Regions from separate parts of the Plantactinospora sp. WMMB334 genome, predicted to be linked through region 3. Evidence: riboswitches for the same ligand, from Rfam matches in the RefSeq annotation. Region 3 holds a riboswitch; each other region holds the start of a gene.

The links. A riboswitch is a leader RNA that binds a small molecule or an ion and turns the genes downstream of it on or off. The one in region 3 is predicted to bind cobalamin.
Region 1: it holds a riboswitch for cobalamin, as region 3 does, so the genes downstream of both, ACN27G_RS01360 (ribonucleoside-diphosphate reductase subunit alpha) here and ACN27G_RS00995 (ribonucleoside-diphosphate reductase subunit alpha) in region 3, are expected to answer to the same signal.
Region 2: it holds a riboswitch for cobalamin, as region 3 does, so the genes downstream of both, metE (5-methyltetrahydropteroyltriglutamate--homocysteine S-methyltransferase) here and ACN27G_RS00995 (ribonucleoside-diphosphate reductase subunit alpha) in region 3, are expected to answer to the same signal.

The regions. Positions count from the first base shown of each region.
Region 1 is NZ_JBMHME010000002.1:302,257-310,646, reverse strand. It holds gene ACN27G_RS01360 (ribonucleoside-diphosphate reductase subunit alpha) at 1-1,498, opposite strand, end outside; cobalamin riboswitch at 1,630-1,836, opposite strand; gene ACN27G_RS01355 (DUF397 domain-containing protein) at 2,174-2,371, opposite strand; gene ACN27G_RS01350 (Scr1 family TA system antitoxin-like transcriptional regulator) at 2,395-2,694, opposite strand; gene ACN27G_RS01345 (hypothetical protein) at 2,661-2,915, opposite strand; gene ACN27G_RS01340 (hypothetical protein) at 3,130-4,500, shown strand; gene ACN27G_RS01335 (FtsK/SpoIIIE domain-containing protein) at 4,500-8,390, shown strand, end outside.
Region 2 is NZ_JBMHME010000002.1:310,771-323,655, reverse strand. It holds gene ACN27G_RS01405 (dipeptide/oligopeptide/nickel ABC transporter permease/ATP-binding protein) at 1-1,976, opposite strand, end outside; gene ACN27G_RS01400 (ABC transporter permease) at 1,978-3,051, opposite strand; gene ACN27G_RS01395 (ABC transporter substrate-binding protein) at 3,048-4,616, opposite strand; gene ACN27G_RS01390 (serine hydrolase domain-containing protein) at 4,675-6,078, opposite strand; gene ACN27G_RS01385 (winged helix-turn-helix transcriptional regulator) at 6,185-6,565, opposite strand; gene ACN27G_RS01380 (ester cyclase) at 6,661-7,278, shown strand; gene ACN27G_RS01375 (NADPH:quinone reductase) at 7,321-8,301, shown strand; gene metE (5-methyltetrahydropteroyltriglutamate--homocysteine S-methyltransferase) at 8,455-10,692, opposite strand; cobalamin riboswitch at 10,808-11,022, opposite strand; gene ACN27G_RS01365 (ribonucleotide-diphosphate reductase subunit beta) at 11,068-12,120, opposite strand; gene ACN27G_RS01360 (ribonucleoside-diphosphate reductase subunit alpha) at 12,117-12,885, opposite strand, start outside.
Region 3 is NZ_JBMHME010000002.1:200,369-208,535, reverse strand. It holds gene ACN27G_RS01015 (winged helix-turn-helix domain-containing protein) at 1-11, shown strand, start outside; gene ACN27G_RS01010 (reverse transcriptase domain-containing protein) at 738-1,616, shown strand; gene ACN27G_RS01005 (IS256 family transposase) at 1,613-2,896, shown strand; partial or broken gene ACN27G_RS01000 (ribonucleotide-diphosphate reductase subunit beta) at 2,939-3,574, opposite strand; gene ACN27G_RS00995 (ribonucleoside-diphosphate reductase subunit alpha) at 3,571-5,961, opposite strand; cobalamin riboswitch at 6,092-6,299, opposite strand; gene ACN27G_RS00990 (hypothetical protein) at 6,638-7,081, opposite strand; gene ACN27G_RS00985 (peptidase) at 7,135-8,167, opposite strand, start outside.

The sequences.
Region 1 (8,390 bases), 100 kb from region 3:
GGTAGTAGTTGATGTCGATCACCCGGTCCAGGAACACCACCGCGGTACGTACCGTGGCCCGCAGCTTCTCCCAGTCCACGCCGTCCGCGGTGACGTGCGCACCCAGGTTGATCGACCCCAGGTTGCAGACCGCGGTCTCGGCGTCGCTGTTCACCTCGAGGATCTCGGTGCAGAGGTTCGACAGGTGGATGGTGTTGCCCGGCGCCCCGGTCTGGTTGGAGAGCCGGTTCGACGCGTCCTTGAACGTCATCCACCCGTTGCCGGTCTGCGCCAGCGTGCGCATCATCCGCCCGTACAGGTCCCGGGCCTTCACCGTCCGGACGGCCTTCTTCTCCGCCGCCCGGTACGCCTCGTCGAACGCCTCCCCGAACAGGTCGGGCAGCTCCGGCGCGTCGGAGGGGTCGATCAGCGACCACTCGCCGTCCGCCTCCACCCGGCGCATGAACTCGTCCGGGATCCAGTTCGCCAGGTTGAGGTTGTGGGTACGCCTGGCGTCCTCGCCGGTGTTGTCCCGCAGTTCCAGGAACTCCTCGACGTCCGGGTGCCACGGCTCCAGGTAGACGCAGGCGGCGCCCTTGCGCCGGCCACCCTGGTTCACTGCCGCCACCCCGGCGTCGAGCGTCTTCAGGAACGGCACGATCCCGTTCGACCTGCCGTTGGTGCCCCGGATCAACGCGCCGCGACCACGGACCCGCGACCAGGAGATGCCGATCCCGCCGGAGAACTTCGACAGCTTCGCCACCTGGTGGTAGCGCTCGTAGATCGAGTCGAGCTCGTCGCGCGGCGAGTCGACAAGAAAACACGACGACATCTGGGTGTGTCGGGTGCCCGAGTTGAACAGCGTCGGCGAACTCGGCAGGTACGCCAGGCTGGACATCAGGCGGTAGAGGTCGATCGCCTCGCCGGGCGTCTGCGACAGGCCGCAGGCGACCCGCAGCAGCCAGTACTGCGGCGTCTCCACCACCAGCCGCGACTCCGGATGCCGCAACAGATACCGGTCCGCGACCGTACGCAGGCCGAAGTACTCGAACCGCCGATCACCGTCCGGGTCGACGGCGTCGTCGAGCTTGCGGGCGTTGCGGGCCACGAACGCGGCCGTCTCGTCCCCGATCAGCCCCAGCCCGTGGGCGTACCGGATGGACTGGCTGAAGCTCGCCACCCCCTGACCGCGGACCTCCTTGTCCACGTACGCGGCCAGCAGCCGCGCCGCCAGCTTCGAGTACTGCGGCTCCTCGCCGATCAGCTCCGCCGCCGTCTGGATCGACAGCTTGTCCAACTCGGCCGTGGTCGCCCCGTCGTACAACCCGCTGATCGTCTTCGTCGCCACCCGCAGCGGATCCACCTCGTCCAGGTCGGCGACCCACCGCTCCACCGCCCTGACGATCTTGTTGACGTCCACCGGCTCGGTGTCGCCGTTGCGCTTGCGGACCCGCATCACGTGCCGGCGCTGCTCCGGCACCGCCTGGTCCGGCGCAACCTCCTCGCGCGTCGCGGTCATGTCCCCCTCCTCACGCCTGTCCCAAGAGGTCGACGGGTGCGCGGAAGGACGCCGCCGGGCACCGTCGGCACAGCTGCCGAGGCCCGGCTGATGACGTCGGCCGTCCCGCGCGGCCTTCGACCGCCGCACACGTCGCGTGCGGCGCGCTGGCAGGTCTTCGGACTCGCGGGCGTCGTACTCGTGCCTACTGGCCGTCGCTTCCCGGACCCGAGGGTCCAGTGCCGTGTGACGGCGGTCGTTCCCACTCACCGCTGCGGGGCAGCCCCGGATTCGCACCGGGTTCCCTCTTGCCTCGGCTACCGAGGATCGGTAGCCGAACCAGCTGCGAGCAACACCATATATGGGTGCGACCGAACGAGGAAACACCAGATGCTGTGTCGGGCGTGTCGCGGTGGAAGACCACATCGGCCAGGCGGGCCGAGGTCACGGTGGGGAGATCGAGGGCGCCTGATCCAGGGTCTTGCGAACCCGGACTGGGAGGCGAGGCGGTTGCTTGACCCAGCCAACAGACGCAGGGTGGGACGGTAGTCGACCGGGCCTAACGCTCTGCCGCCGCAAGAAATTACGAGTGCATCGACACGATCCGGGGCGCGCGGGTCGACGCACGCCGGGACGACCGAAGCCCAGCAGTGGCCACCGGCGACAGGCCCGGAAGAGGTCGGGCGTGCTCGGGGCTTACGCCCTGTACCCGCCTGCCGCTATCGAAGCCACGAACGCGGTCCAGGTCGTCGCCCCGAACACCAGCACAGGCCCCAAGGGATCCTTGCTGTCGCGTACCGGCACAACGCCGCGAAGGTTCAGCGCCACCTCTACGCACTGGCCGTTGGCGTCGCTGCGGGTGCTCTTGTGCCACACGGCGCGAGACAGATCCATCGCCGCGCCTCCTTCTTCCGGGTCTAAGCCAGATCCCTGGCGATGGCGGCGATCAGGTCGCGGGACTTGCTGGCGCTGAGCGCCGCCGCGTGCAGGTGGGTGTAGGTAAGGGTAACCCGACGCATGTCATCCTCACGTTCCAGATAGGCGTCGCCAGCCTGGCTCACCACGTACGACACCGGGCTGTGGACATCCTCCGGGAACTCCAGCATCGAGAAGGAGCCGACGGTGCCGGGGTGCCAGCCCTCGCTGAACGGCAGCACCTGCAGCTCGACGTTTGGCCGCTTGCTCATCTCGACCAGGTGGCGCAGCTGGGTGCGCATGACCTCAAGCCCGCCGGTGCGGCGATGTAGTTGCTGGGCAGTTGGCCGTACTTGGCCCACCAGCCACGCTGCTTGCCCTGCTGCTGGAGGTCGAAGATGGTGGCGCGGCGCTGTTCGTCGATGATGCCGTAGCGGTCGAGCATGACGATGAGGTCGCCGCGGTTGATGCCGACATCGCCTGCTTCGATCTTGTATATCTTCGACTCGCTGCGGCCGAGCACGCCCGCGGCACCGCGATCCGCACGTGGGACGGATCGTCACCAAGAGTTCATCGGCTGGATATGGTCACGACTCCGCCCTGCGGCCGCGCAGCGTGAACTGCGGATCTGACGTTCCCGGATGGATCTCGGCCGCCAGGGCGGCCATCCGCCCACGGTTAGCATCGAGGCACGGCTGTGCCGCATCTGGCGCGCTACGGGTGAGGGAGGAGCACGGTTGAACGCGCCGTCCTTCAGCGGCCTCGGCCGCTTCCTGGACACCAATCGGCAGACGCTGCTGGCCGTACTCACCGTCCTGGAAGTGCTGATCCTGCTGGTGGTGCTGCTGCGGTGGTTCGACCGCCGGTACGGCCTGCGGGGCACCGGACGGCGCCTCCGGCGCGGCGTCGTCGGCGCGGCGCGGGACCTGGTGGCGCCGATCGTCAACGTCGTCCGCCTTCGGCGCGGCATGCGGGTGGTCAACGAGTGCTTCGCCGGCTCGGGGCCGGTGCCGGCGGCCCGAGCCGGGATCGTGTCGGCACGATCGGCGCTGGCCCACCGGGACGACTTCTGGCCGTACCTGGTGCTGTTGGGCCCGGGAGAACTCGGCGTGCGGCTCGCCGGTGCGGGGCCGGACGTGCCGCTACCGGCGGCGGAATCCTCGTGGCAGGTCACCACGGCGCGCAGCTGGCGGGCCCGCGGGCCGCTGCCACCGGTCCACGGGCCGGCGACCGGCGACCCGCTGCCGGTCGCCGTGGGCGTTCGCGCCAGCACGCTGGTGCTGCTGGATCTCGCCCGCTGCCCCGGCATCGTGTCGGTGCACGGAGCCCCGACGCCGGCGGAGCGGCTGGTGTCCGCGCTGGCCGTCCAGCTCTCGGCCCTGACCGACGGGCACGGCGTGCGGCGTTTGGTCATCGCGGCGGATCCCGGCGACGGTCTGGCGGCGGCCGGCACCGACCGGATGCCGATGGCCGAGGCCCTGACGACCCTCGCGCGGCCGCCTCTCGCCCGGCGTTCGGCAAAGCCGGCCGGACGTACCGTCCTGGTCTGCCGGCGGCCCGATCCGCCGGCGGCGGCGCAGCTCGCCACCCTGGTCGCCGACGATCCCGGGCTGCTGGTCCTGGTCGCCGGTTACCTGCCCGGATCACGCTGGCGGCTACGGGTCGACCTGGCCGGCCGGGTGATCGCGCCGGAACTGCGGATCGACGCGGACTCCGCGCCGCTGGCCCGGTGCCTGCGGCCCGCCCGCCGGGCCGCGCCCACGACCGCACCGGCACCGGCCTGGGCCGAGGAGTACTCTCCGGGATCCGCAGCCCCCGGCGCGGCCTCCTCCGTCCCGGCGGAACCAGCGGGACCAGCGAAACCGGCGGGACCAGCGAAACCGGCGGGACCAGCGGGACCGGGACCAACGATGCCCCGCGACGGCCGGCCGGTCGTCGCGGCGTCGCCCGCCGTGCCGGCCGCGCCACCACCGCGGGGCACACCTGCCCCGCCGGGCACACCTGCCCCGCCCGGCACCAACGACGACCTGATCGAGCAGACGCACGAGCAGCGACGGCCGATGGTCCACTCCGGCGTCGAGCCCGCCGGACGTAACGGAGACCGCTGATGCGCCTGCTGTTGACCGTCGTCTCCGCCGGAACCGACCGGGACGTCGCGCTGGACGTCGGGGTGCGGACGCCGGTCGGTGCGGTCGTCGAGCAGGACGGCGCAGCCGGCGAGTGGTATCTGGACGGGGCACGGCTGGATCCGACCTGGACGGTGAGCCGGGCCGGGCTGGTCGCCGGGGTCCGGCTCGCCGACGGCGGGCCGGCGGCGGCCGGTGGGGTACGGGACCTGCCGGGCGACCTGCGGACCCACTGGCTGGAGGTGCACGGCGTCGGCGGCCCCGGCGCCGGACGGATCTGGCCGGTCGGCCTGGGCTGTCACGACATCGGCTCGGCGCCGGGCTCCGCGATCGACCCGGGCGGCAGCGGGGTGCCCGCGCACGCCGCACGGCTCACCGTCGACGACCAGGGTCGCGCCTGGCTGGCCACCGCTGGTCCGGAGGTACGCCTGGCGGCGCCGCAACCCCCCGCCCGGACCGAGCCGGAGGGTCCACCCGGACACCCGGACCACTCGGACCACTCGGAGCGGTCGCGGCCGGCGGAGCCCGCGGCCGGGCAGGGGCGGGACGGGACGGAGGACGAGGGGGAGGACGAGGCGGAGGACGGGACCGACACCTGGGCGCAACGGCACGACGGAGCCCGCCGTTGGCCGCCCGGGGTGGACCTGGCGGTGGGTGAGAGCCTGCTGCGGCTGGTGCCGCGGCCGGCGCCGGACGCCGCGGTGACGCCGGCCGTGGACGTGCCGATGCTGGACTTCAACCGGCCGCCCCGGATCGTGCCACCGCTGCTCTTCGCCCGGCGCCGGCTGCCCACCCCGCCGGTCAAGCCGACCCGCCGCCCGATCCCGCTGCTGATGATCCTCGCCCCGATGGTGCTGGGCCTGGCCTTCGTCTTCCTCTTCCGCTCGTACTTCTTCCTGCTGATCATGGTGCTCAGCCCGGTGCTGGCCCTGTCGAACTGGTACACCGACCGGCGCAGCGGCCGCAAGCGGTACCGCAGGGATCTCGCCGAATACCGGCGCAAGCGCGCCCGGATGCTGCGGGAGCTGACGGCGGCGGTCGCCGAGGAACGGTCGGCCAGGTGCGAGGCGTCACCCGACCCGGCCACCGTCCTGCACACCGCCGTCGGCCCCGGGCGGCGGCTGTGGGAGCGGCGCCGCCGCGACCCCGACCATCTGGTGCTGCGGGTCGGCACGATGGACCAGCCGTCGCTCATCGAGGTGGAGGACCCGGCCCGCGCCGACCCGGACCGACATCTGCGCTGGACCGTGCCGGACGCGCCGGTCACCGTGGACCTGGTCGACCGCCAGGTGGTCGGCCTGGCCGGCGAGGCGGAGACCACGTACGCGACGGCACGCTGGCTCGTCCTCCAGGCCGCCGCCCTGCACAGCCCGCGCGACCTGCAGATCCGCCTGCTGACCGAGCCGGGCGGGGAGGAGCGGTGGAGCTGGGTGCGGTGGCTGCCGCACGCCCGGCCGCCGGAGGACGGAGTCCCGGCCGGGCGGCCCTACACGCTGGTCGGCAACGACCCGGAGACGGTGGCGAACCGGGTCGGTGAGCTGGTGTCGTTGGTCACCGCCCGGACCAGGGCCCGGGGATCCCAGCTCGGCCAGGTCATGTTCAGCGAACCCGACGTGCTGCTGGTCGTCGACGGGGCGCGCCGGCTGCGCGACGTCTCCGGCATGGTGCAGGTGCTCACCGAGGGGCCGGCGGTACGGGTCTTCGCGATCTGCATCGACGCCGAGGAGCGGCTGCTGCCGGAGGAGTGCACCGCGGTGCTGCGGGCCGACGCGGACGGGCTGACCGTACGGCAGACCGGCGTGCCCGAGGCGACCGGAGTACGTCCGGACCTCGTCACCCCGCGGTGGTGCGACCGGGTCGCCCGGGCCATGGCCCCGCTGCGGGACGTCACCCCGGACGAAACCGCCGGACTGCCCGATCGCAGCCGGCTGCTGGACCTGCTGGCGGCCGACCCGCCGGACGGCGCCGACCTTGCCCGGCGCTGGTCCCGGCAACCCGCGTCCACCAGCTTCGTGATCGGCAGCGGCTTCGACGGAACGGTCACCCTCGACCTGGTCCGGGACGGGCCGCACGCGTTGATCGCGGGCACCACCGGCGCCGGCAAGTCCGAGCTGCTGCAGACGATGGTGGTGTCGCTGGCCGCGGTGAACCGCCCGGACGAGTTGACGTTCGTGCTCGTCGACTACAAGGGCGGCAGCGCGTTCCACAGCTGCGTACGCCTGCCACACACCCTCGGCATGGTCACCGACCTGGACAGTGCCCTCGTGGTCCGGGCGCTGGAGTCGCTCGGCGCGGAGCTGCGCCGCCGTGAGGAGATCCTGGCCGGGGTCGCCGCCAAGGACCTCGTCCAGTACCGGGTGATGCGTGGCCGCGACCCCTCGCTGCCGGCGGTGCCCCGGCTGGTGCTGGTCATCGACGAGTTCGCCACGCTCGCCCGGGAGGTGCCGGACTTCATCCCCGGCCTGGTCAGCATCGCCCAGCGGGGCCGGTCGCTCGGCATCCACCTGATCCTGGCCACCCAGCGCCCCGGCGGCGTGGTGACCACCGACATCCGGGCCAACACCAACCTGCGGATCGCGCTGCGGGTCACCGACCCGACGGAGAGCTCCGACGTGATCGACGTACCGGACGCCGCGATGATCCCGGTGGCCACCCCCGGGCGGGCGCTCGCCCGGCTCGCCCACCGCTCCACAGTGCCCTTCCAGACCGGGTACGTCGGCGCGGTGTACCAGAATGCCGACTCCGACCCGTCCGAGGCACCGCCGACCGCCCCGGTGAACGCCACGGAACTGCCCTGGTCCCGGCTGGGTCGGGCGCTGCCGCCACCTGTGGAGCCGACACACGCCGGCACCGCACCGGACGAGTTGGCCGCCACCGACCTGGACGTGCTGGTGGACGCGATCGACGCCGCCGCCCGCGAGACCGGCGGCGAGCGGCAGCGGAGCCCCTGGCTGCCACCGCTGCCGCCGGTGGTGCTGCTGGACGACCTCACCCCGCCGGAGTCCCGGGCCGGTCCCGGCCTGCCCCCGGTGCCGTACGCGCTCGCCGACCTGCCGGAGCAGCAGAGCCAGCCGGTGCTGACCTGTGACCTCGCCACCCTCGGACACCTCTACGTGCTGGGCGCCTCCCGCACCGGCCGGTCACAGCTGCTGCGTACGCTCGCCGCGTCGCTGGCCCGGTCGCTCTCCTGCGCCGACGTGCACCTCTACGCCGTAGACGCGGCCGGCGGGTCGACGGTGGTGCTGTCGGAGCTTCCGCACTGCGGCGCGGTCGTCCCCCGGGCCGACCTGGAACGCCTGGAACGCCTGGTCGGCCGGCTCCAGGGCGAGCTGGCCCGCCGACACGACCTGCTGGCCCGGCACTCCTGCGCCGGTCTCGACGAGCTGCGGGCGGCGCTGCCGCCGACGGAGCGTCCGGCGCATCTGGTGCTGCTGGTGGACGGCTGGGACTCGCTGGCCGCCGTCCTGGCCGACCACGACGGCGGCCGGCTGCTGGACCAGTTCCTCGGCCTGCTGCGCGAGGGGCCGGCCGCCGGGCTGCACCTGGTGATGTCCTCCGAGCGGTCGCTGTTGACCGGGCGGGTGGCCAACCTGAACGACCACCGGATCATGCTGCGGATGACCGACCGGACCGACTACTCGGCGATCGGCGTCAACCACCGTCGGGTGCCGGAGGTGGTGCCGCCCGGACGCGGCTGGCGCTCGGCGGACCAGGCGGAGATCCAGGTCGCCCTGCTGGACCCGGACCCGTCCGGCCCGGCGCAGGTCGAGGCGATCCGCCGGATCGCGGCCCGGGCCACCGCCCGGGACAGCGGCGTGCCGGCGCAACGCCGGCCGTTCCCGGTGGCCGGGCTGCCCACGGCGGTCACCTTC
Region 2 (12,885 bases), 110 kb from region 3:
GCCGCCTCCGCCGCCGAATCCGGTTCCCGGGTCTCCCGCTCGTTGTCCGGCGCCGCCGGACGGGCGTGCCAGCACGCCACCCGGTGTCCGGACGGATGCCGCCGCAGCGGTGGGTCCTCGTCCCGGCAGCGCTGCGTGGCCAGCGGGCACCGGGCCGCGTACGCGCACCCCCCGGGCAGCTCGGCCGGGTCCACCGGACGTCCGGGGATCACCGGCAGCGGCCGGTCCAGCGGGGAGTCCATCCGGGGTACGGCGCCGGTCAGCGCCCGGGTGTACGGGTGCAGCGCCGCCCCGGTCAGCCGCTCGGTGGGCAGGTCCTCGACGATGCGTCCGGCGTACATCACCAGTACCCGGTCGCAGACCTCGCTGACCACCGCGACGTCGTGGCTGATCAGCAGCAGTGCGACGTCGTCGGCGGCCCGGATCGCGGCCAGCAGGTCCAGCACCTGCCGCTGGACCGTGACGTCCAGGGCGGTGGTCGGCTCGTCGGCGACGATGAGCGCCGGGGTGCCCATCAGCCCCATGCCGATCATCGCGCGTTGCCGCATCCCGCCGGAGAACTCGTGGGGGTACTGCCGGGCCCGGCGCTCCGGATCGGTGATCCGCACGGCGCGCAGCCGGTCCACCGCCCGGCCGAACGCCTCGCGGCGGTTGCGGCCGTGGTGGTGCCGCGAGACCTCGGCGAGCTGGCGACCGATCCGCTGGGTCGGATTCAACGAGCTGGCCGGGTCCTGGAAGACCATCGCGAGCGAGCTGCCGAGCAGGCGGCGTTGCACGGCGGAGTCCGGTGCCCGCAGGTCGGCGCCGAGCAGGTGCAGGCGCTCCGCGTCGACCCGGCCGGCCGCGTCGGTCAGCCGGGAGACGGCGAGGGCGGTGAGCGACTTGCCGGAGCCGGACTCGCCGACCACGCCGACCGCCTCGCCCCGGCGGATCGTGAACGTCACCTCTCGTACCGGCCGCACCGGGCGGCCGGCGCCGGGGAAACTGACGGTGAGGTCCCGGACGTCGAGCACCACGTCGTCGGCCGGCTCGCCGGTGGACTCGTCGTCCGGCTCCTCGGCACCGGAACGCTCGTCGCCGGCCGCCGCCCGCTCCGTCGCCGTGCCGGTGGACGGCCCGGCCGGCACGGGGAGGCCGACCAGCGCGTCCATCCCGAAGCCCTTGGCCACCGCCTCGCCGAGCAGGTTGAGCGCCAGGCCGGCGACCAGCACGGCCAGCGCCGGGGCGATCGCGGCGGCCGGGTTGATGTAGAGCACGCCGATGCCGTCGTAGAGCAGCCGGCCCCAGTCGTACTCGGGTGACTGCACGCCGAGGCCGAGGAAGGAGAGACCGGCGAAGGCGAGCAGTGCGCCGCCGGCACCGATTGTCGCGTTCACCACGAGCGGCTCGGCGATGTTCGGCAGCAGGTGGCGCAGCAGGATGCGGAAGCGGCCGACACCGGCGACCCGGGCCGCGGCGACGAAGTCGCGGGCCGCGACACCGGCGACCAGGGTCTGCACCAGTCGGGCGAACATCGGCGCCCCGGCCAGCCCGATGGCGAGCGCCGCCCCGGTCGCGCCGACCCCGAAGATGACCGCGAAGAAGAGCGCGAGCAGCAGGCCGGGAAAGGCGATCGCGATCTGTACCGCACCCGACACGAGCCGACCGGCCCGCCGGCCGAGCAGCCACGGCGCGGTGCCGAGCAGGAGCCCCACCAGCACCGTGACGGCGGTGGCGGCGAGCGCGAGACCGACCGAGAGCCGGGTCGCCTCGAGCACCCGGAAGGCGATGTCCCGGCCCAGGTTGTCGGTCCCGGCCCAGTGCTCGGCCGACGGACCGGCGAGGATGTCGGCGGTGTCGACGGCGTTCGCCCGCCCGCTCCACGGCGCGGGACCGACCACGGCGATCACCAGGACCACCAGGACCAGCCCGGCCGCGGTGCGGCCCGTCGGGGTACGCAGCACGCGGAGCCAGCGGTGTCCGATGCGGAGGTTCACCTCAACCCTCCCGGATCATCGACCGGGGGTCGAGCAGCGCGAGCGCGACGTCGACGGCGGTGTTGATCAGCAGCACGCCCAGGCCGTAGATCAGCACGATGGCCTGCACCAGTGGGTAGTCCTTGCTGAGGATCGACCGCACGATCGTGGTGCCGAGGCCGGGCCAGGCGAAGACGTTCTCGACCAGAACGGTGCCTGCGACCATCGAACCGAGGATGAGGCCCGAGAGGGTCAGCGCGGCCGTGGCGGCGTTGGGCAGGGCGTGGCCGAGGTAGAGCGAGCGGACCGGCAGGCGTTTGGCACGCGCCGTGCGCAGGTAGTCGGCGTCCAGCACGCTCACCATCTCCACCCGCAGGATGCGGGCGAGGATCGCGGCCGGCCCCACGGCGAGGGAGAGCACCGGCAGCACGTATCCGGCGGCGGTGGCGTTGCCGGCCACCGGCAACCATTGCAGTGTGACGCCGAGCAGATACACCAGACCCACGCCGAGGAGGAAGTCCGGGATCGCGCCGAGCACGACGCTGCCGGTGGTGAAGGCCACCTCGGCGCGCCGGCCGCGACCCCGCCGGGTGAGCACACCCATCACCACCCCGACCGGCAGGGCGAGCGCGACCGCGGCGAGGAAGGCGAGCGTGGCCAGCGTCAGCGTGGCCGGCAGGCGCTGACCGACGACCTCGGTCACCGGCAGCCGGGTCAGGATCGAGACCCCGAGGTCCCCGGTGAAGAGGCCCTTCAGGTACGCGGCGTACTGGGTGAGCAGCGGGTCGTCCAGACCCAACGCGGCACGGCGCTCGGCCACCAGCGCCGCCGGGGCGGTGGGGCCGAGCGCGGAGCGGACCGGGTCCCCGGGTACCAGATGGATCATCAGGAACGCGGCGGTGACCAGTACCCAGAGCGAGACCAGGAGCCGGGCGGCCCGGCGCAGCGCGAAGCGGAACCATGCGTTGTCGACGATCCGGAGGACCGGCGGCGGTACGGCCGCCGGTCCCTCCCCCTCCACCCGCACCGCCGGCCGCGACCGGACGGATGCGGCGACCCTGCCGATCCGCCGCGTGCCGAGCCGGTCGGTGGTCATCGGTCGAGCATCCGGATGCTCGTCGGAATGAGCTGGCCGGGAGTCTCGAACCGGGCCTTGACGCCGTACGTCGGCACCTGCTGGTTCGCGAACGGCACCACGTCGGCCGCCTTCACCAGCGCGGTCTCGGCGGCAAGCCAACTCGCGCAGCCGGCGACGCCGTCCATCGCGCTGGCCTGCTTCACGGCCGCGTCGTACCCACTGTTGCCGATCCCGGCGAAGTTGGTGCCGTCGGGCACGGTCGGCCCGGAGAGGAACGGCACGAGCTGGTCCGGGCTGTTGACGTTGACCGGTGCCCAGGCGATGTCCCAGTCACCGGTGCCGAAGAGGGTCTGGTTCATCACGTCCGCACTCTGCGGCTTGGTCGTGACCTCGACCCCGGCGGCCTTCCACTGCTGCACCGCGAGCTCGGCGGCGGCGGTGCCCGCGCTCCCCCCGGTGGTCGGGTACGCGAAGACCAGCGGCCTGCCGGCGATCCTCTTGAGCGCCTCGGTGGCCGCCGCCGCGTCGTGGGCCGGCAGCGCGTCGCCGAGTTGCCCGCCGGGACAGGCGACCGGCTCGATCGCGGCGAGCGTCGTGGGCGGGGTGCCCTTGCCGGCGGAGAGCACGGTCCGCACCTCGGCGAGGTCGAGCGCCTGGGTGAGGGCCATCCGGACGGCCGGGTCGGCGGTGGCGTGCCCCTCGGCCTGGTTGTACCACTGCTGGCCGAGCAGCGCGGTGGTGCGCGCCGCGAAGAGGCCGGCCCTGTCCAGCCGCTCGGCGTCGGGCCCGGTCACCTGCGCGGCGTTCAGCTCGCCGGAGAGCAGCAGGTTCGCTGCGGTGGCGGGATTTTCCACGATCTTGATCACGACGGTGTCGGGCATGCCCGGGGTGGCGGTGGTCGCGCCGTCCGGTCCCCAGTCGTAACCCTCGCGGATCGCGTACGTGTAGTGGTCGCCGGGCACGGCCTCCGTGAGGGTGTACGGCCCGGTGCCCGAGGTGCCCCTCGCCAGGGTCGCACGGTCGGCCATCCCGCCGGGGCAGACGATCGGCAGGCTCGCCAGCCCGTTCAGCACGAACGGCGCCGGGGCGGCCAGCTTGAGGGTCACGGTGCCGGCGGCATCGTCGCCGCTGGCGGTGGCGCCGGCCGGCAGGAAGGTGCCGAGGAACGGGCTCTTGTTCTCCGGGTCGCCGACGTAGCCGAGGTTGTCGCTGACCACCTTCGCCGTCATGGGGGTGCCGTCGGCGCAGGTGATGCCCTTGCGCAGGGTGAGCGTGACGTCGGTGCCCCGCGCGCTCCACTTCTCCGCGAGCTGCGGCCTGATCTCCCCACTCTTCGAGTCGACGCTGACCAGCGTGTCGTACCCGAGCTGGGTGACGGTGAAGAGTGCCGTGGCGGCCGAGGACTGCGGATCGAGGTTGCCCGGGTCGGCGGAGAGCGCCATCGTGAAGGTGCCGCCGTCCACGACCTGCCCCTGCGACTGCTGTCCCGTGCCGCCGCCGCCTCCGCCGCCGCATCCGGCCAGCGCCAGCGACGCGCAGATCCCGGCGGTACCGACAATTCTCGTACCAGTTATGAGTTTCATTAAAGAAAACCTCTTCCAGCCTGCCGGCTCGACGGGGGATGGGCGTGGTGGGCCCGGCTCAGGCGGGCGGTGCGGTGGCGTCCGCCCGGCGGACGGCCCGGCCGACGTGCAGGAACCGGGCGCGGCCCGCGCCGTCGTCGCCGACGAACGCGTGCGGTGCGTGGATGCCGTGCTCCGGCTCCAGCGGAATGAGGCTGTCGCCGCGGTACTGCACGAGCTCTTTGCGGGACGCCTGCCCCACGAGTTCGGCGATGTCGCCCTTGGGCGTCTGCTCGATCCAGATCCGGCCGTCCTCGTCCTGGCTGACCGTCAGGTCGGCCACCTGCGAGGTGTACGTCCCGACGAACCGCCGCGCGTCCACCGGCTGCGGGTTCTCGGGCGGTCGCGGCAGGTCGGGCAGCGCGACTCTGCCGAGCTCGCCCAGCACGAGGCGGAAGACGTCGCGGTAGAGCGACATCGCATCGCCGCCGTTGGTCATCAGCGCCACGGCGAGCCCGTCCTCGACGGCCAGGCGGAGGAAGGCGGCCTGCCCGATGGTGTTGCCGTCGTGCCCCACCAGCGCGCCGCCGGGGGTGTCGAAGCGTTCGAAGCCCAGCCCCCAGGAGGTGCCCATCAGCCCGAGATCGGGCAGGGCCACCTCGCGCCGCCGCATCCGGGCCGGGGTGCCCGACGCCAGCACACGCGTGCCGTCCGTGGCCCGGCCGTCCTCGAGGTGCATCCGGGCGAAGCCGAGCAGGTCGCGGGGGCGCATCGCGAGCATGGCACCGGCCGGCGCGTTGGACCGGGCGAGCGCCCAGACGGGCGCCGGACGAGGACCGGCACCGGGCTCCGGCTCCAGGTGGCCGACCGCGACCCGGTGCAGGATCGCCTCGTACGGCCCGGTCGCCGTGTGGGTCAGGCCGAGCGGCCCGATCAGGTGCCGGCGCAGGCAGTCGTCGTACGGGATCCCGCGCACCACCTCGACGAGCCGGCCGAGCACGCAGTATCCCGCGTTGTTGTAGGAGAACTGCTCGCCGGGCGCGAAGAGCTGCGGCACGTCGTGCAGGGTGGCGACGTATTTCGCCAGGCAGTCGTCGCCGACGCCGGTGTCGGTGAAGATGTCGCCCTCGAAGCCCGCCGTGTGGTTCAGCAACTGCCGGGTCGTGACGACCTCGGCGGCCTCCTCGTCGCCGATCCGGAACTCCGGCAGGTACGTGCGGACCGGCACGTCGAGGTCGATGCTGCCCTCGTCGGCCAGCTGCAGCACGAGCGTGCTCGTCCAGAGCTTGGTGATGGAGCCGATCTGGAAGAGCGAGTCCGGCGTCGCCTCGACTCCGGTGGTGGTGCTCAGCAGCCCTGCGGCGCCGTCGACGATCCGGCCGTCGTGCAGGACCCCCCAGGCCGCGCCCGGTATCCGGTATCCCCGGAGCAGTTCCGGAACACGAGCCTCCAGGATCGCCTGGACGTCTGTGATCGTCGTCATATCGCGATCGTAAAATCCCAGGCCCGACCCGGTGTTCGTCGATCCGGACGAAAAATTCACCGCGTCCTGGTCGAATCGAACAACGACGGCTAGCCGGCCTCAGCGGTTACCGGTTGTCGTAGTCGCGTTGCGCCTGCAGCACCGCCGGCATCTGGGCCTGCAGGAAGGCGAACAGGGCCAGCAGGTGCTCGGCGACGGCGCGCCCGGAGCCGGTCAGCGAGTATTCAACGTGCATCGGAAAAGTGCTGACCTCGTTGCGTGCGACGAAACCGTCGCGCTCCAGCGCCTGCAACGACTGCGCCAGAATCTTCTGGCTGATGCCGTCCACCCGGCGCCGCAACTCGTTGAAACGCATCGGCCCGCCCGCCAGCGCACCCAGGATCAGGCTGCCCCAGCGGCCGGTCACCCGCTCGAGTGTCGACCTCGACGGACACATGCGCGCGAACACGTCATACAGGTCCGCGGGCTGATCAGTCCAGGTTTCCACCAGGCAACGTTACCTCACTCACAGCGGTATCTAGGGGATTGCGGTTTCTTGCAGAAACCTCGATGCTCGAGGTCGACATCGCAACCCACGAGAGAGTGAGTACCGTGATGGACCGCCGCACCCTTCTGCGCGACAGCAGCGCCGCCGCGCTCGGCGCGACCGCGCTCAGCGCCTTCGCCCTGGGCGAGCCCGCCCTGGCCCACCAGGCGTTGCGCACCACACCGCTGCCCGACCCGGCCACCACGCCGGTGCCCAACCCGCCGTTCCCGCACGGCCTCGACCCAGCCGAGCGGGCCCACCTGAAGACCTTCGACGAACTCGACTTCGACGTCTTCACCCACGCCGACTGGAGCCGCCTCGGCGAGAGCCACGCCCCGAACATCCGGGTGCACTGGCCCGACGGGCACTACACCGACGGCATCGACCAGCACATCGCCGACCTGAAAGCGCTGTTCGTGTGGGCGCCCGACACCCGGATCCTCGAACACCCGATCCGCATCGCCATGAACGAGTTCACCGCGGTCACCGGGGTCATGCGCGGCACCTTCACCCGCCCCATGCCCGACGGCAACGGCGGTTTCCTCCCGCCCACCGGCAAGAAGTACGCAATCAACATGGCCACCATCGGGATCTGGAACCGCCGCAGGGGTTACATGGACGAGGAGTTCCTCTTCTGGGACAACCAGTCCTTCTACGCACAGATCGGTCTGTGACAACCCCGGGCGGACGTGACCCACGAAAGGGAGTGAGACGACGTGCGCGCAGTCTGGTACGAGCACCCGGGCCCGGCGACCGCCGTACTCCAGGTCGGCGAGATGCCCGACCCGGCCCCGGGCCCCGGCGAGGTCCGGGTCCGACTGACCCGTTCCGGCATCAACCCTGGTGACACGAAGAAACGGGCCGACTGGGTCGGCTACGGGATGCCCTTCCCCCGGGTGATCCCGCACAGTGACGGCGCCGGCGTCATCGACGCCGTCGGCACCGGAGTCACCCCGGACCGCCTCGGCCGCCGGGTCTGGGTGTTCGGCGCACAGTCGTACCGGCCGTACGGGACCGCCGCGCAATTCACGGTGGTCCCGTACGACCACGCCGTCGAGCTGCCCGACACCGTCAGCGACGACGTCGGCGCCGCCCTCGGCATCCCCGGCATCACCGCCCACCGCGCGGTCTTCGCCGACGGACCGGTCACCGGCAGCACAGTGCTGGTGCACGGAGCACTCGGCGGCGTCGGCTCCCTGGCCGCGCAGCTGGCCCTGTGGGCAGGCGCCACCGTCATCGCCACCGTCCGCCGGCAGCACGACGCCACACAGGTCAAACTCGCCGGAGTCCCCGTCATCGCCCTCGACACCGACGACCCGGCCGCCGCGATCCGGGAACACGCCCCTCAGGGCGTGGACCGCATCATCGAGGTGTCATTCTCCGACAACATCGACCTCGACGCCGCCGTGACGAAGAACCAGGCGGTCATCGCGGCCTACGCCACCAGCCACGAGCAGCCCCGCCTCCCGTTCTGGCCCATGCTGTTCGACAACATCACCATCCGGCTGCTGGGCAGTGACGACTTCCCCGCCGAGGCCAAACAGCAGGCGGCGGCCGACCTGACCGCCGCAGCCCACGACGGGGCGCTGTCCATCCCCATCCGCGCCCCGCTGCCCCTGGAACGAACCGCCGAGGCACACGACCTCGTCGACGCCGGATCCCGCGACCGGATCCTGCTGGCGCCGGAGTGTGGCTGAACGTCGGCGTAGGGGCGTCGAAGAGGGCTTTGGCGTGCTCGACGGCGCGGACCGCCTCGATCACGGAGCGGAAGGCGGTCGACCCGACACTCACGGTCACTCCCGGGTCATGCCGGGCGGGCCCCTGCGGGGAGCCCACCCGGCCTGGCGTTGTCAGTCTCCGCGGACCTCGGCGGCGGCGGCGACCAGGTGCCGCAGCGACGCCTCGGCCTCGGCGTAGCCGCGGGTCTTCAGGCCGCAGTCCGGGTTGACCCAGAGCCGCTGGGCCGGGACGGCGGCGACCGCCCGCCGCAGCGCCTCGACCACCTCGTCGCGCGACGGGACCCGCGGCGAGTGGATGTCCCACACCCCGGGGCCGACGCCCCGGCGGTAGCCGATCGCGGCGAGGTCGTCGAGGACCTCCATCTTCGACCGGGACGCCTCGATGCTTGTCACGTCGGCGTCGAGGGCGTCGATCGCGCTGATCACCTCGCCGAACTCGCTGTAGCAGAGGTGGGTGTGGATCTGGGTGTCGTCGGCGACACCGCTGGTGGCCAGCCGGAACGCGCCGACCGCCCAGTCCAGGTACGCATTCTGGTCGGCCCGGCGCAGCGGCAGGGTCTCGCGCAGCGCCGGCTCGTCGACCTGGATTACCCGGATCCCCGCGGCCTCCAGGTCGCGGCACTCGTCGCGCAGCGCGAGCGCGACCTGGTCGGCGGTGTCGGCCAGCGGCTGGTCGGTACGGACGAACGACCAGGCCAGGATGGTGACCGGTCCGGTGAGCATCCCCTTGACCGGCCTGCTGGTCAGCGACTGGGCATAGGTGGACCAGTCGACCGTCATCGGCGCCCTGCGGGCCACGTCGCCGTGAATGACCGGCGGGCGTACGCAGCGGGAGCCGTAGGACTGCACCCAGCCGTACCTGGTGGCGGCGAACCCGTCGAGCTGCTCGCCGAAGTACTGGACCATGTCGTTGCGCTCCGGTTCGCCGTGCACGAGCACGTCCAGGCCGAGCTGCTCCTGGAGCCGGACGACGTGCTCGACCTCGGCGCGCATCCGCTGCACGTAGCCGGCGTCGTCGAGCCGGCCGGCCCGGTGCTCGGCACGGGCCCTGCGCAGCTCGGCGGTCTGCGGGAACGACCCGATCGTGGTGGTCGGCAGCTCCGGCAGCCCCAGCCGCCGCTGCTGGGCGGCGGCCCGGTCCGGATAGTCGCCGCGCTGCCGGTCCGCCGGGGCGAGCGCGCCGAGCCGGGCCCGGACGTCGTCGTGCCGCCAGGCCGCCGGGACGGGCGGCAGCCGCTCGGGCAGGTGGGCGGTCCCGTCGCGCAGCGCCCGCCCGAGCAGGACGACCTCGTCCACCTTCTGCCGGGCGAACGCGAGCCGGGCGTACAGGTCCGGGTCGAGCCGGGTCTCGACGGAGAGGTCGACCGGGACGTGCAGCAGCGAGCAGGAGGTGGAGACCGCGACGTGGTCGGCCAGCCCGGCGACGGTCGCCCCGGCCGCGACGGCGCCGCGCAGGTCGGTACGCCAGATGTTGTGCCCGTCGACCAGGCCGGCGACGATGGTCCTGCCGCGCAGCGGGCCGGCGCCAGCGAGCCGTTCGAGGTTGCCCGGCCCGGCGACCAGGTCCAGGCCGACCGCCTCGACCGGGGTGTCCAGCAGGGCCGGCAGGGCGTCGCCGAGCTCGCCGAAATAGGTGGCCACGAAGATCCGGGGCCGCCGTTCGAGCGCGCCGAGCCGGGTGTAGGCGCGGCGCAGCGCGTCGATCTCGGCCGGGCCGCGGTCGGCGACGTAGCCCGGCTCGTCCAACTGCACCCAGGCCACGCCCGCCTCGGCCAGCGCGGTGAGGATCCCGGCGTACGTCTCGACCAGGTCGTCGAGCCGGGCGAACGGGTCGGCGCCCTTGGCCAGCAGCAGGAACGTCGCCGGCCCGACAAGCACCGGCCGGGTGGTGACCCCCAGGTCACGGGCCTCGGCGAACTCGCGCAGCGCCTTCGCCGGGTTGGCGGTGAAGACGGTGTCCGGGCCGATCTCCGGCACCAGGTAGTGGTAGTTGGTGCCGAACCACTTGGTCAGCTCCAGCGCCGGCGCGGCGTCGACGCCGCGCGCCATCGCGAAGTAGGTGTCCAGCTCGGAGAGGCCGAGCCGGGCGAACCGGGCCGGAATCGCGCCGACCGCGACGGCGGTGTCGAGCACGTGATCGTAGTAGGAGAAGGTGTTCGACGGAATGGCGTCGAGACGGGCGTTGGCCAGCGTCCGCCAGACCTCGGCCCGGAGCCCGGCGGCGGTCTGCTCCAGAGCCTCCGCGTCGATGCCGCCGGCCCAGTACGCCTCGACGGCCTTCTTCAGCTCGCGGTTGGCACCGATGCGCGGATAGCCGAGCACGGTGCTCTGGCCGAATGCGGTACTCATCAAACAGGGTCCTTCCCTCGAAGCGTCCGGCGGGCGCGGGAGGGGGAGGCAGGGTACGGCACGGTACCGGCTTCCGCCCTGGCCCTCCCGAGAGACCGCCAGCGGCGCACACCGGGTGGTGTGCGCAGCGCTGGCAGGTCTTCGGACTCGCGGGCATGACCTCTACGGTCGCCTACTGGCCGTCGCTTCCCAGACCTCTTCCGGTCCAGTGCTTCGTTGACGGCGGTCGTTCCCACTCACCGCTGCGGGGCAGTCCCGGTCTCGCACCGGGTTCCCTCTTACGACGCCCCACCCTGTGGAGTGGGGCGAACCAGCACCATCCGCCATGGTACGGGTCCGGCGGTCGGATCGGCGCCAGGCCGCCCGGCGTACGAATCAGAAATCGTCGTCGAAGCTCACCGCCCCCGTGACCCCGACCTGATAGGCCGACACCCGCCGCTCGAAGAAGTTCGACAGCTCCTGCACGTCCTGCAACTCCATGAACGCGAAGGGGTTACGGCTGCCGTACATCGGCTCGATGCCGAGCATGGCCAGCCGCCGGTCGGCGACGTGCTGGAGGTACTCGCGCATGTCGGCCGGCGACATGCCGGAGACCCCCTGTTCGAGCAGGTCGGCGGCGAACTGGACCTCACACTCCACCGCCTCGGCCAGCATGTCCCTGACCTGCTGTTCCAGCTCGGCATCGAAGAGGTCCGGCTCTTCGGCGCGTACGGTGTCGACCACGTCGAAGGCGAAGGCCATGTGCATGGACTCGTCCCGGAACACCCAGTTGGTGCCCGAGGCGAGGCCGTGCAGCACACCCCGCGAGCGCAGGAAGTACACGTACGCGAAGGCGCCGTAGAAGAACAGTCCCTCGATGCAGGCGGCGAAGCAGATCAGGTTGAGCAGGAACGCCCGCCGGTCCTCGCGGGTCGTCAGCTCCCGCAGTTCGAAGATCGAGTCGATCCACCTGAAGCAGAACTCGGCCTTCCGGGCGATCGACGGGATGTTCTCCACCGCCGCGAACGCCTCGAACCGCTCCTTCTCGTCCGGAACGTACGTGTCCAGCAGGTTCAGGTAGAACTGGACGTGTACGGCCTCCTCGAACAGCTGCCGGGAGAGATAGAGGCGGCCCTCCGGGGAGTTGACGTGCTGGTAGAGGTTGAGCACCAGGTTGTTGGCGACGATCGTGTCGCCGGTGGCGAAGAACGCCACCAGCCGGGACACCAGGTGCCGCTCCGCCGGGGAGAGCCGGGCCAGGTCGGCGAGGTCGGAGTGCAGGTCGACCTCCTCCACGGTCCAGGTGTTCTTGATCGCGTCCTTGAACCGGTCGAAGAACTGCGGATAGCGCATCGGCCGAAGGGTCAAATCCATGCCGGGGTCGAGCAGCAGGTGCCGCTCACCGGTGCCGCTGCCGGTGCTGGTGCGGGTTTCGGGAGTGGTGGTCACTGGCAGGCCTCGCAGCTTTCGGGGTTTTCCAGGGAGCAGGCGAGCGCCTCGTCGTCGCTCACCGCGACGATCGGCTTCGTCGCCGGGGTGACCGCGACGGTGGCCTGCTGGATCCGGGTCGCGGGACGCGACCGCAGGTAGTAGGTCGTCTTCAGCCCGGACTTCCAGGCGTAGAGGTACATCGAGGAGAGCTTGCCGATGGTCGGCGCGCTCATGAACAGGTTCAACGACTGCGACTGGTCGATGTACGGGGCACGGGCGGCGGCCAGGTCGACCAGGGCCCGCTGCGGCAGCTCCCACGCGGTGCGGAACAGTTCCCGTACGTCGCCGGGAATGTCGACGACGCCCTGCACGGAGCCCTCGGCCCGCTTGACCTGCTCGCGGATCGCCGCCGTCCACAGCCCGCGCGCCTTCAGCTCCCGCACCAGGTAGGTGTTGATCTGGAGGAACTCGCCGGACATGGTCTCGCGCTTGAAGAGGTTGGAGACCTGCGGCTCGATGCACTCGTAGCAGCCGGCGATCGAGGCGATCGTCGCGGTCGGCGCGACCGCCACCAGCAGCGAGTTCCGCAGGCCGTGCGCGGCGATCGTCGACCGCAGCGCGGCCCACCGCTCCACCTGGCCGAGTTCGGCACCCCACAGGTCCGGGTGCAGCTCGCCCCGCGCCGCGCGGGTCTCGGCGTACGCCGGATGCGGGCCGAACCGCTCGGCGAGCCCCGCCGAGGTCTCCAGCGCGGTCAGGAAGATCTCCTCCTGCACCCGGGTC
Region 3 (8,167 bases):
TAAGAGGTTAGCGGCGGCGCGGAACGCCTGGATCTGCTTCCAGTTGCGCCGTGAGGCGCTGTGGTTCGAGTGGGGGTGAGAGACCTTCACCGCTGACCTGTCGTAGCAGGTGGGTGGAGCTGGGGGCAGTCTGACCCGGGTGGTGCTGGGGAGGGTGGGAGCGGCCCTGACAAAGCCGGGACGTGTCGGTACTGCCAGACGGTGCGGGTTCGGCGAGCGGGTTGGAGAGGAGTACGCGAGGAACCGGCGTCTTTACGTCTCTTAACGATTACACCGGCTCGAAACCTGGCGGATCTGGGCCGGATGCGGTGCGCACCCACCCTCGGCGGGTGGGGAACTCCTTGGCCGGTATCTCGAAGCCGGCCGGGAGGCCACGGGGAAGGTCTACGGCGTACCCGTGGCGATGCCGCAGGGACACAGTCGGGCTCCTCCTCCAACGAGCGAATCGCAGTGAACACGGGAACCGCCTGGTCGGGGTCCCTGCGGCGGGCGGCCAGTCCGCAGGCCTGGGATAGGCGCATCGACCGCTGAACGGGCCGGGTGGGGCGGAGCCGCCGTAGTACTCCGAGCCGGGGAGAGCCCGCGCGCATGGGGAAGGGCGGCAGCGGTATCGAGAAGGGAAGGACGCTGCAATGCCGGAAGACGCGCCGCCGAATGGCGGTGCTCCGATCGAGGTGGCTCTCACGGGACCGCATCGGCGGGTATCGGAGATGCAGGCCAAGCTTCACCGTTGGGCGGTGGCCGATCCCGGCCGCCGGTTCGACGATCTGTTCAACCTCGTGCACGACCCGGCGACGCTGATCGTGGCGTTCGAACGGGTCGCTGGCAACCGGGGCGCCGGCACTGCGGGCGTGGACGGCCTGACGGCCGCCGTGGTCGAGGATGTGATCGGTGTTCCCGGGTTCCTGGACGACCTACGCGTCCGTCTCAAGGCGGGTGTGTTCCGGCCGCTACCGGTGCGGGAGAAGCGGATCCCCAAGCCGGGCGGTTCGGGAAAGGTGCGGCGGTTGGGGATTCCCACCATCGCCGACCGGGTGGTCCAGGCCGCGTTGAAACTGGTGCTGGAGCCGATCGTCGAGGCCGACTTCAAGCCGGTCTCCTACGGGTTCCGGCCCAAACGGCGGGCCCAGGACGCGATCGCCGAGATCCACTTCTACGGCAGCCACGGATACCGGTGGGTGCTGGACGCGGACATCGCCGCGTGCTTCGACGAGATCGACCACGTGGCGCTGATGGACCGCGTCCGGAAGCGGGTCAAGGACAAACGGGTGCTGGCGCTGGTCAAGGCGTTCCTGAAGGCCGGGCTCCTGACGGAACTCGGCGAGATCGAGGACACCTGGACCGGCACGCCGCAAGGGGGCATCCTCTCCCCACTGCTGGCCAACATCGCCCTGTCGGCGCTCGATGAGCACCTGCACCGGGCATGGGACAGCGGCGGTGAGTTGTCCACCAGTTCCCGACGCGAACAACGCCGGGCCAAGGACCTGCCCTCGTGGCGACTGGTCCGCTACGCGGACGACTTCGTCGTCATGGTCAACGGGACCAGGCAGGACACCGAAGCACGGGTGTGTACAACTAACGGCGGATCTGCTGATCAAGGGAGATGCGCCAGATGACGACCGAGACCACCATCGAGCAGGAGCCGGCAGGCGGGTCGGTGGATGCGGCCACGGATGAGCAGTTGATCGCGCTGCTGGTGGACCGGGCACGCGGTGAGGGGCTGAAGCTGACCGGTGAGGGCGGCCTGCTGCAGCAGCTGACCAAGCGGGTTCTGGAGTCCGCTCTGGAGGGCGAGATCACCGACCACGTCGGCTACGACAAGCATGATCCGGCGGGCAAGGGCACCGGGAACTCCCGTAACGGCACCCGGGCGAAGACGGTGCTGACCGATGTTGGTCCGGTCGAGGTGCGGGTTCCGCGGGACGTCGCGGGGACGTTCGAGCCGCAGATTGTGCGCAAGCGCCAGCGCAGGTTGTCCGGGGTGGATGAGCTCGTGTTGTCGTTGTCGGCCCGGGGGCTGACGCACGGGGAGATCGCCGCGCACCTGGCCGAGGTGTACGGCGCCGAGGTGTCGAAGCAGACGATCTCGACGATCACGGACAAGGTCGTCGACGGGATGGCCGAGTGGCAGAACAGGCCCCTCGACTCGGTCTACCCGGTCGTGTTCATCGATGCGATCAACGTGAAGATCCGGGATGGGAAGGTTGCGAACCGGCCCGTCTACCTGGCGATGGCGGTCACCGTCGACGGACATCGTGACATCCTCGGCCTGTGGGCCGGCGACGGCGGCGAGGGCGCCAAGCACTGGTTGCACGTGCTCACCGAGCTGAAGAACCGCGGCGTCGCTGATGTGCTCATGCTCGTCTGCGACGGACTCAAGGGCCTACCCGAAGCGGTCGAGGCGGTATGGCCGCGCACCATCGTGCAGACCTGTGTGATCCACCTGCTGCGTAACTCGTTCCGCTACGCGGCCCGACAGGACTGGGAGAAGATCGCCAAAGCGCTCAAGCCGGTCTACACCGCGCCCACGGAGGACGCGGCGACGGAGCGGTTCCTGGAGTTCGCCGAGGCCTGGGGCCGGAAGTACCCGGCGATCGTGAAGCTGTGGGAGAACGCCTGGGCCGAGTTCGTACCGTTCCTCGCCTTCGACGTCGAGATCCGCAAGGTCATCTGCTCCACCAACGCGATCGAGTCCGTCAACGCCCGCATCCGCAAGGCCGTCCGCGCCCGCGGACACTTCCCCAACGAACAGGCCGCGCTCAAGTGTGTGTACATGGCGCTGATGAGCCTCGACCCCACCGGCAACGGCCGCCGCCGGTGGACCATGCGCTGGAAAGCACCTCTCAACGCGTTCCAGATCGCCTTCGAGGGCCGGCTCACCCCGGCCAACCACTGACCATTTCAAAAACCAAGATCAGCCGTTAACTTGACACTCCCCTCCCCGGGAGCGCAGGAAGTAGACGTACGCGAAGGCGCCGTAGAAGAAGAGTCCCTCGATGCAGGCGGCGAAGCAGATCAGGTTGAGCAGGAACGCCCGACGGTCCTCGCGGCTGCGCAACTCCCGCAGTTCGAAGATCGAGTCGATCCACTTGAAGCAGAATTCGGCCTTGCGGGCAATCGAGGGGATGTTCTCCACGGCCGCGAACGCCTCGAACCGTTCCTTCTCGTCCGGGACGTAGGTGTCGAGCAGGTTCAGGTAGAACTGAACGTGCACCGCCTCCTCGAACAGTTGCCGGGAGAGATAGAGGCGGCCTTCCGGGGAGTTGACGTGCTGGTAGAGGTTGAGCACGAGGTTGTTGGCGACGATGGTGTCGCCGGTGGCGAAGAACGCGACCAGCCGGGAGACCAGGTGCTGCTCCGCCGGGGAGAGCCGGGCCAGGTCGGCGAGGTCGGAGTGCAGGTCGACCTCCTCCACGGTCCAGGTGTTCTTGATCGCGTCCTTGAACCGGTCGAAGAACTGCGGATAGCGCATCGGGCGCAGCGTCAGGTCCATGCCCGGGTCGAGCAGCAGGTGCCGCTCACCAGAGCTGGTGCCGGTGCTGGCGGTGGTGCGGGTTTCGGACGTGGTGGTCACTGGCAGGCCTCGCAGCTTTCGGGGTTTTCCAGGGAACAGGCCAACGCCTCGTCGTCGCTGACCGCGACGACCGGCTTGACGACCGGGGTGACGGCGACGGTGGCCTGCTGGATCCGGGTCGCGGGACGCGACCGCAGGTAGTAGGTGGTCTTCAGCCCGGACTTCCAGGCGTACAGGTACATCGAGGAGAGCTTGCCGATCGTCGGCGCGCTCATGAACAGGTTCAACGACTGCGACTGGTCGATGTACGGGGCACGGGCGGCGGCCAGGTCGACCAGGGCCCGCTGCGGCAGCTCCCACGCCGTGCGGAACAGCTCCCGTACGTCGCCGGGAAGGTCGGTGATGCCCTGTACGGAGCCCTCCGCGCGCTTGATCTGCTCGCGGATCGCGGCGGTCCACAGCCCTCGTGACTTCAGCTCCCGCACCAGGTAGGTGTTGATCTGGAGGAACTCCCCGGACATCGTCTCGCGCTTGAACAGGTTGGAGACCTGCGGCTCGATGCACTCGTAGCAGCCGGCGATCGACGCGATCGTCGCCGTCGGCGCGATCGCCACCAACAGCGAGTTGCGCAGGCCGTGCGCGGCGATCGCGGACCGCAGCGCGGCCCACCGCTCCACCTGGGCGAGTTCGGCACCCCACAGGTCCGGGTGCAACTCGCCCCGCGCCGCGCGCGTCTCGGCGTACGCCGGATGCGGGCCGAACCGCTCGGCCAGCCCGGCCGAGGTCTCCAGCGCGGTCAGGAAGATCTCTTCCTGTACCCGGGTCGACAGCTCTCGCGCCTGCGGTGAGTCGAACGGCAGGCGCAGCGTGAAGAACGCGTCCTGCAACCCCATCAGCCCGAGCCCGACCGGTCGCCAGCGGGGGTTCGACGCCGCCGCCTGCTCCGCCGGGTAGTAGTTGATGTCGATCACCCGGTCCAGGAACACCACCGCCGTGCGGACCGTCTCCCGCAGCCTCTCCCAGTCCACGCCGTCCGCGGCGACGTGCGCGCCCAGGTTGACCGACCCCAGGTTGCACACCGCCGTCTCGGCGTCGCTGTTCACCTCCAGGATCTCTGTGCACAGGTTGGACAGGTGGATCGTGTTGCCCGGCGCGCCGGTCTGGTTGGAGAGCCGGTTCGAGGCGTCCTTGAACGTCATCCACCCGTTGCCGGTCTGTGCCAGCGTGCGCATCATCCGCCCGTACAGGTCCCGGGCCTTCACCGTCCGGACGGCCTTCTTCTCCGCCGCCCGGTACGCCTCGTCGAACGCCTCCCCGAACAGGTCGGGCAGCTCCGGCGCGTCGGACGGGTCGATCAACGACCAGTCCCCGTCCGCCTCCACCCGGCGCATGAACTCGTCCGGAATCCAGTTCGCCAGGTTGAGGTTGTGGGTACGCCTGGCGTCCTCGCCGGTGTTGTCCCGCAGTTCCAGGAACTCCTCGACGTCCGGGTGCCACGGCTCCAGGTAGACGCAGGCCGCGCCCTTGCGCCGACCACCCTGGTTCACCGCCGCCACCCCGGCGTCGAGCGTCTTCAGGAACGGGACGATCCCGTTCGACCTGCCGTTGGTGCCCCGGATCAACGCGCCGCGACCACGGACCCGCGACCAGGAGATGCCGATCCCGCCGGAGAACTTCGACAGCTTCGCGACCTGGTGGTAGCGCTCGTAGATCGAATCCAGCTCGTCGCGCGGCGAGTCGACCAGGAAACACGACGACATCTGGGTGTGCCGGGTGCCGGAGTTGAACAGCGTCGGCGAACTCGGCAGGTACGCCAGCGACGACATCAGCCGGTAGAAGCCGATCGCCTCACCGGGCGTCTGCGACAGGCCGCAGGCGACCCGCAGCAGCCAGTACTGCGGCGTCTCCACCACCAGCCGCGACTCCGGATGCCGCAACAGATACCGGTCCGCGACCGTACGCAGACCGAAGTACTCGAACCGCCGATCACCATCCGGGTCGACAGCGTCGTCGAGCTTGCGGGCGTTGCGGGCCACGAACGCGGCCGTCTCGTCCCCGATCAACCCCAGACCGTGCGCGTACCGGATCGACTGGCTGAAGCTCGCCACCCCCTGACCGCGGACCTCCTTGTCCACGTACGCGGCCAGCAGCCGCGCCGCCAGCTTCGAGTACTGCGGCTCCTCGCCGATCAACTCGGCCGCCGTCTGGATCGACAACTTGTCCAACTCGGCCGTGGTCGCCCCGTCGTACAACCCGCTGATCGTCTTCGTCGCCACCCGCAGCGGATCCACCTCGTCCAGGTCGGCGACCCACCGCTCCACCGCCCTGACGATCTTGTTGACGTCCACCGGCTCGGTATCGCCGTTACGCTTACAAACCCGCATCACATGCCGGCGCTGCTCCGGCACCGCCTGGTCCGGTGCAACCTGCTCTCGCGTCGCGGTCATGTCCCCCTCCTCACGCCTGTCAAAGAGGTCGACGGGCGCACGGGAGGACGCCACCGGTCACCCTCGGCATTCCTGCCGCGGTCCGGCTGATGGCGTCGGCCGTCCCGCGCGGCCTTCGACCGCCGCACGCGACGCGTGCGGCGCGCTGGCAGGTCTTCGGACTCGCGGGCGTCGTACTCGTCCCTACTGGCCGTCGCTTCCCAAACCCGAGGGTCCAGTGCTTCGTTGACGGCGGTCGTTCCCACTCACCGCTGCGGGGCAGTCCCGGATTCCCACCGGGTTCCCTCTTGCCTCGACCACCATGGATTGACAGTCGAACCAGCTGCGGACAACACCATATATGGGCACGACGAAAGGAGGAAACACCAGATACTGTGTCGGGCGTGTCACGGTGCAGGATTTGCGGCCCGACTTCCCCAGCGCCATGGGAGTCGGGCGCGCGCCAACGGCGACGCGGACGGGTCGGCCGCAGGCCGGTGACCGATCAGGGCGGTACCCCACGTGGCCCGGTCGTCCCCTGGTCCTTGACCCGCCATAGCGGCAGGAACCCGTCGACGATGACCGTCCGCCGACCGAGCGTCGTGCCGGATTCCCACCCCGTCTTGGTCCGAGGCATCGCATGGTGGTGGCATGCCTGGCCGGCCACCGGCACGGCGGTCGGCCAGGCGGGCCGAGGTCACGGTGGGGAAATCGAGGGTGCCTGGCCGGATCCGAATCGCCAGCCTTCGACGGTGCCCTGGGCGGGGTTGTAGCTGGTGGCGCCGAGGGTGCTGTAGGACCAGGTGCCGCCGGGTGGGGCGTGCCAGTAGGACCAGTAGGCGCTGGCCGGGGGTGTGTTGACGCACGGTTCGGCGGCCGGTGTCGGTCGTCCGTTGATGCGGCAGATGAACGCGAGACCCCAGCGTTGGGTGCCGGTGACGGTGTAGCCGGCGCCTTGCAGGGCGGCCAGGCCGGTGGGTGGGTCGCCGAGGTAGCAGGCGGTCTGCACGCCGAGGCCGAACGCGGTGAAGTCGACGACGACGGTGACCCCGGTGCCGGGGCTGCACGCGGCGGCGTGCGCCGGGCGGGGCGTCGGGTCGGCGGCGACCAGCCCGGCCGCGACGACGATGATGGCGATCAGTGCGGCGATGTGGCGGCGGATCGGGATAGGCACTGGTGAACCTCCCATGGTGGTCATCGGTGCGGACACGCCAGGGTCGGGGCGGCCGGGTGGGAGCCGGCGGCGGACAGGGTGGCGAAGCCGCTGCCCGCCAGTCCGGGGACGGCTTGGGCGGTGGCGCGGGTCGCGGTGGTGGCGTCGTACCCGCCGTCGGTGTAGGCGATCGCGCCTCGGTTCACCGCGGGCGCGGTGCAGGTTTGCTGGAGACTGCTCAGGAACTGGCGGGCGTGCAGCCACGGCACGACCCGGCCGGCGGTGCGGAGCGCCTGCGCGGCCAGTCCGGTGCTGTTGGCGTTGGCCACCCCGTTCGCGGTGAACGACCCGTCGTCGGCCTGTACGGAGACCAGCCATCGAGCCGCCGCCTGGGCGACGAGGGGACGGTCGGCGGCGAGGAGTGCCTGGATCGCCAGTGCGGTGGCGTCCACGTCGCTGACGCAGGTGGCCTGGGCGAGTAGCAGGGGGAAGCCGCCGTCGGGGCAGCGGGCGCCGGCCAGGAAGGCCACCGCCGCCGCCGGGGGTGCTCCGCCCGCCCGGTCGAGTGCCAGCACCGCGAAGGACTGGCTGAACATGTTGCTGAAGTCGCCGAAGGCGGACCGGTCGGTGAACCTACCGGTTGGTGCCATCAGGGTGTGGAGGCGGGCGATCAGGTCGACACCGCCGAACGCTGCCGGATTCAGGCCGCGGACCTGTGCGCCGAGGGCGAGTTTGGCGGTCGCTCCGGCGTACGCCTCGGTGCCGTCGCCTATGTAGCCGGTGGTGACCGCCGGTTGCGCCAACCAGGCGGTGGCGTTGCTGGCGTTCGTGTCGGCGACTTTCGCGGCGGCGAAGGCGAAGATCGCGTCGAGGGTGAGTCCCTGGTCGGGGTAGGCGACGCCGTCGAAGACGACTTCGAACCGTTCGCCGTCGACCATCTGGCGGGCGAGCCATCCTGCGGCGGCGTCGACACGGTTGAGGGTGGATTGTGCGGCGGCCGGTGCAGCGACAGCCACAGACAGGGTGAGGGTGGCGAGTACGCCGGTGAGGAGGGTGCGGGTGCGGTGCCGGAGG